DNA from 2 places in the Hydrogenophaga sp. L76 genome. Region 2 is predicted to be linked to the other one. Evidence: riboswitches for the same ligand, from Rfam matches in the RefSeq annotation. Region 2 holds a riboswitch; the other holds the start of a gene.
What was found. Region 2 has a riboswitch for S-adenosylhomocysteine ahead of ahcY (adenosylhomocysteinase). Riboswitches for the same ligand answer to the same signal wherever they lie in the genome.

Region 1 (3,666 bases), 700 kb from region 2:
ATCGGCAAACCAGGTCGTCAGCATCCAGCGCAGGCGGGCGCATCAGGTCTTCGTCGATGCCCATGACCGCGCTGGCCCGTTCGACGGCCCGCCACAGCAACGGCGGCATCTTCAGAATCTCGTCGGGCGAGTCGGCCTGCGCAATCCAGCTGCTGATTTGTTGGTGCTGATCGGGGGTCAGCAAGGCCAGGTTCAGCATCTCGTCGATTGTTTTCATGTCGGCTTCTCACAAGTCATGGTCAATGGCACTGATGCTGTCACACATCCGTTGCGCCAGCTTTCAGTCCAGCCCTTCAAACCTACCCTTCATCGCAACCCCGCCTTGCGCAGCCGGTAACTGAACTGCCGCAGCGTGAGCCCGAGGCTTTGCGCCGCGCGCGACTGATTGCCCTGGTGGCGGGTCAGCGCGTCCTGCAGGGTCTGTGCGTCGTGAGACGTGGCGCTCTGGTAGTCGCGCACCAGACCACCACCAGCAGCGGGAAGGGCCGGCGGGATCGGGGCCGATGCCGGCGCCGGGGGCGCGCGGTCCAGTGCGGTGGGCATGAAGCGCTCCAGCGCAGCCGCCGTCACCAGCGTGTGGTCGGCCAGCAGAACCAGGCGTTCGATCAGGTTGCCCAGCTCGCGGATGTTGCCGGGCCAGTCGTGCGCTTCCAGCCGCGCCAGCGCGTCGGGCGCGAGGTTCACGTTGCGCTGGTGCGCCTGGTTGGCTCGGCTCACAAAATGCAGGGCCAGCGCGCGCACGTCTTCGCGCCGCTCGCGCAGGCTGGGCAGGCGAATCGGGATCACGTTGAGGCGGTAATACAGGTCCTGCCGAAAGCCGCCGGCCTGTACCTCGCGCGCCAGGTCGCGGTTGGTGGCTGCGACCAGCCGCACGTCGATGCGGATCTCGCGCGTGCCGCCCAGGCGCACCAGGGTGCCTTCCTGCAGGGTGCGCAGCAGCTTGCTCTGCATGGCCAGCGGCAGCTCGCCGATCTCGTCCAGAAAAATCGTGCCGCGGTTGGCCTGCTCGAACCAGCCGGCGCGCGCCGTGCTGGCGCCGGTGAAGGCGCCGCGCTCGTAGCCGAACAGTTCAGATTCGAACAGCGTGTCGGGAATCGCCGAGCAGTTGACCTTGATGAAGGGCTGGTCGCGCCGGCCGCTGGCCAAGTGCACCGCGCGCGCAAACAGCTCCTTGCCCGTGCCCGACTCGCCCAGCAGCAGCACCGTGGCCTGCGACTGCGACACGCGCTCCAGCTCGCCCAGCGCCTGCAGCAGCGCGGGCGAGCGGCCGATCAGCCCGTAGCGCGCGCTGCCCACGTCGAGCGCGTGCTCCAGCGCTTCGTTGCGTGCGGCCAGCTGGCGCCGCTCTTCGGCCACCAGCTGTTCCAGCTGCAGCAGCTGGCCGGCCAGCGTGGCCAGGATGCGCAGCAGCGCCAGGTCGTCGTTCAGGTGCCGCTGGCGGCTGCGGATGCGGTGGCAGGCGAGCACGCCGACGGTGGCACCGTTCACATCGATCGGCAGCGCGATGAAGGCCACGGTCTGCGGCGGCAACCGGGCGCGCGCCACGGTGCGAAAGAGGAACAAGGGCTCGGCGTCCACGTCCTGCACGATGGCGGGCAAGCCGCTGGCCAGCACGCGGCCGGTGATGCCCTCGCCCCAGCGGAACACGCCGCGCGCCGCTTCCTCGGCGGTGAGGCCGTAGGCGTGGCGGACCGAGGCTGTGCGCTCCGCGCCCGGCACGGCGTCGTCGGCCAGCACCATGCGGCCGCGGTTCAGGCCCAGCAGCTCGCTCATGAGGTGCAGCATCTCGCGCAACACGAAAGCCGGCGCCAGGCTGCGGCCCACGAGCTTCATGACCTCGCGCATGAGCAGCAGCTCCTGGGCGTGCCAGTCGGTGCCGGCGTTGTCGGGGTCGTTGCGGTGAGGGGCCATGCATCGGGTACTAGCAAACATCGCACCAGATGCGTGCGCAGGCGGTTGGCGGCTAAAATCAGCGGCTCTCAAGGAGCGCTGCAGCGCCACCCCGACGCGCTTGTGTCGGGGCCGGTGTCAGGCTTGAGAGTCCGGGCTTTCATCGCCCTGCCGGCCAGACCGGCCCCAACGGCGCTCACCAGTTTCAGAACCCTTTCTGGTGAGCCCCATGTCCGACGTGATTTCTTCCGTACCCGTTCCTCCCATGCTGCTGTCCGGCCTGGAGCCGCTGCGCATCGGCGAAGACAGCCTGTTCGTCAACGTGGGCGAGCGCACCAACGTGACCGGCTCCAAGGCCTTCGCCCGCATGATCCTGAACGGCGAGTACGAGCAGGCGCTGGCCGTGGCGCGCCAGCAGGTGGAAAACGGCGCGCAGGTGATCGACATCAACATGGACGAGGCCATGCTCGACAGCAAGGCCGCGATGGTGAAGTTCCTGAACCTGATCGCCGGCGAGCCCGACATCGCGCGCGTGCCGGTGATGGTGGACAGCTCGAAGTGGGAGGTGATCGAGGCCGGCCTGCGCTGCGTGCAAGGCAAGGGCGTGGTCAACTCGATCAGCATGAAAGAGGGTGTGGACGAGTTCAAGCGCCAGGCCGGTCTGGTCAAGCGCTACGGCGCCGCCGCGGTGGTGATGGCCTTCGACGAAAAGGGCCAGGCCGACACCTACGAACGCAAGATCGAGATCTGCGAGCGCGCTTACCGCATCCTGGTGGACGAAGTGGGTTTCCCGCCCGAAGACATCATCTTCGACCCCAACATCTTCGCCATCGCCACCGGCATCGAAGAGCACAACAACTACGCGGTCGACTTCATCAACGCCACGCGCTGGATCAAGCAGCACCTGCCGGGCGCCAAGGTGAGCGGCGGCGTGTCCAACGTGTCGTTCAGCTTCCGCGGCAACGACCCGGTGCGTGAAGCCATCCACACCGTGTTCCTGTACCACGCCATCAAAGCCGGCATGGACATGGGCATCGTCAACGCCGGCATGGTGGGTGTGTACGACGAGCTGGAGCCCGAGCTGCGCGAGCGGGTGGAAGACGTGGTCTTGAACCGCCGGCCCGATGCGGGCGAGCGGCTCGTTGAAGTGGCCGAAAATGCCAAGGGCGCGGCCAAGGACGACAGCAAGAAGAACGAGTGGCGCGCGCTGCCGATCCGCGAGCGCCTGAGCCACGCGCTGGTGCGCGGCATGAACGAGTTCATCAGCGAAGACACCGAAGAGATGTGGCGCCAGATCGAAGCCGAGGGCGGCCGTCCTCTCAACGTGATCGAAGGCCCGCTGATGGACGGCATGAACGTGGTGGGCGACCTGTTCGGCCAGGGCAAGATGTTCCTGCCCCAGGTGGTGAAGAGCGCGCGCGTGATGAAGCAGGCCGTGGCCCACCTGCTGCCCTACATCGAAGCCGAAAAGCTGGCCCAGGCCGCCGCCGGGCAGGACGTGAAGACCAAGGGCAAGATCGTGATCGCCACGGTGAAGGGCGACGTGCACGACATCGGCAAGAACATCGTCACCGTGGTGCTCCAGTGCAACAACTTCGAGGTCGTGAACATGGGCGTGATGGTGCCCTGCCACGAGGTGCTGGCCAAGGCCAAGGAAGAGGGCGCCGACATCGTGGGCCTCTCGGGCCTGATCACGCCCAGCCTGGAGGAGATGCAGTACGTGGCCAGCGAGATGGAGAAGGACGCCCACTTCCGCGAGAAGCAGATCCCGCTGCT
Region 2 (3,666 bases):
CTCGCAACGTCCTTCACCAGGCCGCCCTTGCCGATCTGGCCCGGCTGCAGTTCGAACTGCGGCTTGACCAGCATCAGCAAGTCGCCGCCGTCTTTCAACAGCGGCACGATGGCCGGCCAGACCAGGGTCTGCGAGATGAACGACAGGTCGCCCACGATCAGGTCGAACGGCGCTGAAGCGGCCTCACCACCGGCTTGCGCCAGTTGCTGCGCCGTGAGTTCACGGGCGTTGCACTTTTCGATGCAGACCACCCGCGCATCGCTGCGCAGCTTCGGGTGCAACTGACCCTGCCCCACGTCCAGGCCCACCACCTGGGTGGCGCCGCGTTGCAGCAGGCAGTCGGTGAAACCACCGCTGCTCTGCCCCACGTCGAGGCAGCGTTGGCCGGTCACGTCCATCCCGCAGTGCGCCAGCGCGCCGTCGAGCTTGAGCCCGCCGCGCGACACGAAACGCGACTCCGCCGTGTCCAGCAGCTCCAGCTCCACCGCCTCACGCAGCTCGTCGCCGTTTTTGCTCACGGCCTTCCAGTCGCCACCGGGCACCCGCCAGCGCACCCCGGCAGCGATCAGCCGCTGGGCCTGCGAGCGCGAAGCAGCCAACCCTCGCTCGACGAGCAACTGGTCAGCGCGCATCGGCGATCAATAGCGGTAAGAGTCCGGCTTGTACGGACCTTGCTTCGGCACACCGATGTACGCCGCCTGCTCGTCGCTCAGCTCGCTCAGCATCGCGCCGACCTTCTTCAGGTGCAGACGGGCGACCTTCTCGTCCAGGTGCTTGGGCAGCACGTAGACCTTGCCGTTTTCGTAGAAGTCGCTGTGCGTGAACAGCTCGATCTGCGCAATCGTCTGGTTGGCAAACGAAGACGACATCACGAAGCTCGGGTGGCCGGTGCCGCAGCCCAGGTTCACCAGGCGGCCCTTGGCCAGCAGGATGATCTTCTTGCCGTCCGGGAAGATCACATGGTCCACCTGGGGCTTGATCTCTTCCCACTGGCACTTCTCTTCCAGCTGGGCGACCTGGATCTCGTTGTCGAAGTGGCCGATGTTGCAGACGATGGCCTGGTCCTTCATGGCGGCCATATGGTCGAAGGTGATCACGTCGCGGTTGCCGGTGGTGGTCACGAAGATGTCGGCCTTGTCGGCGGCGTACTCCATGGTCACGACCTTGTAGCCTTCCATCGCAGCCTGCAGGGCGTTGATGGGGTCGATCTCGGTCACCCACACCTGGGCGCTCAGGGCGCGCAGGGCCTGTGCCGAGCCCTTGCCCACGTCGCCGTAACCGGCCACGCAGGCGACCTTGCCGGCGATCATCACGTCGGTGGCGCGCTTGATGCCGTCCACCAGGCTCTCGCGGCAGCCATAGAGGTTGTCGAACTTGCTCTTGGTCACCGAGTCGTTCACGTTGATGGCGCGGAACATCAGACTGCCCTTGACCGACATTTCCTTCAGGCGGTGCACACCCGTGGTGGTTTCTTCGGTCACACCGATGATCTGGGCGCTCTTGCGGCTGTACCAGGTGCTGTCTTCGGCCAGCTTGGCCTTGATGGCGGCGAACAGGATGCGCTCTTCTTCGCTGCCGGGGTTGGCCAGCACGCTCTGGTCCTTCTCGGCCTGCTTGCCCAGGTGCATCAGCAGCGTGGCGTCGCCGCCGTCGTCCAGGATCATGTTCGGGCCTTCGCCTTCGCTGCCCTTGGGGCCGAAGTCGAAGATGCGGTGGGTGTAGTCCCAGTAGTCGGTCAGGGTCTCGCCCTTGACGGCGAACACCGGCGTGCCGGCGGCGGCGATCGCGGCGGCGGCGTGGTCCTGCGTGGAGAAGATGTTGCACGACGCCCAGCGCACTTCGGCGCCCAGCGCTTGCAGGGTCTCGATCAGCACGGCCGTCTGGATGGTCATGTGCAGCGAGCCGGTGATGCGCGCGCCCTTGAGCGCCTGCTTGGGTGCGAACTCTTCGCGGATGGCCATCAGGCCGGGCATCTCGGTCTCGGCGATGCGGATTTCCTTGCGGCCCCAGTCGGCCAGGCCGATGTCGGTGATGACGCAGTCGGCGTTGACGGCGTTGGGAATGCGTGCGTTCATGGTTCGCTCCAGATGAGGTTGGCAATAACCACTGGACGCGGGGGCAAAAAAAAGCCCATCGCACGTTCAGTGGATGAGCGTCGTTGCATGGATTTCCGAGCCTCACGCCCCGCGCTGACCGGTGGTCAGGGGTGCGCTGCAACGCTCCTCGGATCACATGATTCTACCGCAGACGGGCTTTTTGCGCATCTGCGAAACTCTTCAGCCTTTATGCCTCATCTCACCCTTTCCGACTGGCCGGCGGCCGCGCGCAGCCACATCCACGGTGTGCTCACCGACATCGACGACACCCTCACCACCGGGGGGGCGATCACGCCGGACGCGCTGGCCGCCCTGCAAGCCCTGCGCGCAGCGGGCCTGCCGGTGTTCGCCATCACCGGCAGGCCCGCAGGCTGGAGCGAAGCCTTTGCGCTGGACTGGCCGGTGAACGCCATCGTGGCGGAAAACGGCGCTGTCGCGCTGTCACGCGACCCGGGCGGCACGCTGCACAAGACCTACCTGCAGGACACAGCAACACGGCAAACCAACTTCGAACGCCTGCAGGCGGTGGCGCAGCGCATCCTGAGCGAGCTGCCGCAGACCCGCCTGTCGCAGGACAGCCCTGGGCGCGAGACCGACATCGCCATCGACCACAGCGAGTTCGCGCAGCTGGACGGTGCGACCATCGCGCAGGTGGTGCGCCTGATGCAGGCGGGCGGCCTGCATGCCACGGTGAGTTCCATCCACGTCAATGGCTGGATCGGCGAACACGACAAACTGGCGGGCGCGCGCTGGGTGGTGCGCGAACAGCTCGGCCGGAATCTGGACGCCGAGCCCGAGCACTGGGTCTACGTCGGCGACTCGACCAACGACGCGGTCATGTTCGGCCACTTCCCGCACAGCGTGGGCGTGGCCAACGTGGCGCGGTTCTGGGACCGGCTCGACCACCGCCCGCGCTATGTGACCCGGAGCGAGCGTGGTGCCGGCTTTGCCGAGGTGGTGCAGGCCCTGCTGGCTGGCCGCAAGGGAAGGACCGCATGAGCCCCCGTCCGGCCGTTCCGAAAGGGACTCGCAGCGCAGCCCGAAGGGCGGAGCCTGCCCGATGAGCGGACACCCGCTGCCGCCCGGCCACGGCGGCCTGGCCCTGCCCGCATCACCCCCCTCGCAGGCCCGCCTCGGCCTGGTGGCCATCTTTGGCTCCACCTTCTTTGAGCTGGTGGGCTACTTCATGCTCATGCCGCTGCTGCTGTTGCGCCTCAAGGGCGACGGTGTGTCCAACGCGCTGGCGGGCCTGCTGGCGGCCACGGGCTGGGTGGGCGTGTTCGCCATCACGCCGTTTGCCTCGGCGATCACGCAGCGGCTGGGGCGGCGCCCCACGCTGTGGCTGGCGGCGCTGGTGCCGGTGCTCAGCACGACCGGGTTCCTGTTCACCCGCTGGCTGCCCGCCTGGTTTGTGTTCGAGTTCGTCGCCGGCGCGGCGTCGGGCCTGCGCTGGGTGCTGGCCGAGGCGGTGGTGGCCGAGTTCGCGCCACCGCAGCGGCGCGGGCGCCTGGTGGGCCTGTTTGAAACCATGGTGGGCACCACCTTCGTCATCGGACCCGCGCTGCTCGCC

Region 1: it holds a riboswitch for S-adenosylhomocysteine, as region 2 does, so the genes downstream of both, metH (methionine synthase) here and ahcY (adenosylhomocysteinase) in region 2, are expected to answer to the same signal.

What each region holds. Positions count from the first base shown of each region.
Region 1 covers NZ_CM172807.1:3,209,457-3,213,122, forward strand. Annotated here, with positions in the region: gene AC23D4_RS15505 (hypothetical protein) at 1-217, opposite strand, end outside; gene AC23D4_RS15510 (sigma-54-dependent Fis family transcriptional regulator) at 307-1,911, opposite strand; S-adenosyl-L-homocysteine riboswitch at 1,976-2,095, shown strand; gene metH (methionine synthase) at 2,120-3,666, shown strand, end outside.
Region 2 covers NZ_CM172807.1:2,506,499-2,510,164, forward strand. Annotated here, with positions in the region: gene AC23D4_RS12010 (TlyA family RNA methyltransferase) at 1-632, opposite strand, end outside; gene ahcY (adenosylhomocysteinase) at 639-2,075, opposite strand; S-adenosyl-L-homocysteine riboswitch at 2,144-2,231, opposite strand; gene AC23D4_RS12020 (HAD-IIB family hydrolase) at 2,286-3,095, shown strand; gene AC23D4_RS12025 (MFS transporter) at 3,157-3,666, shown strand, end outside.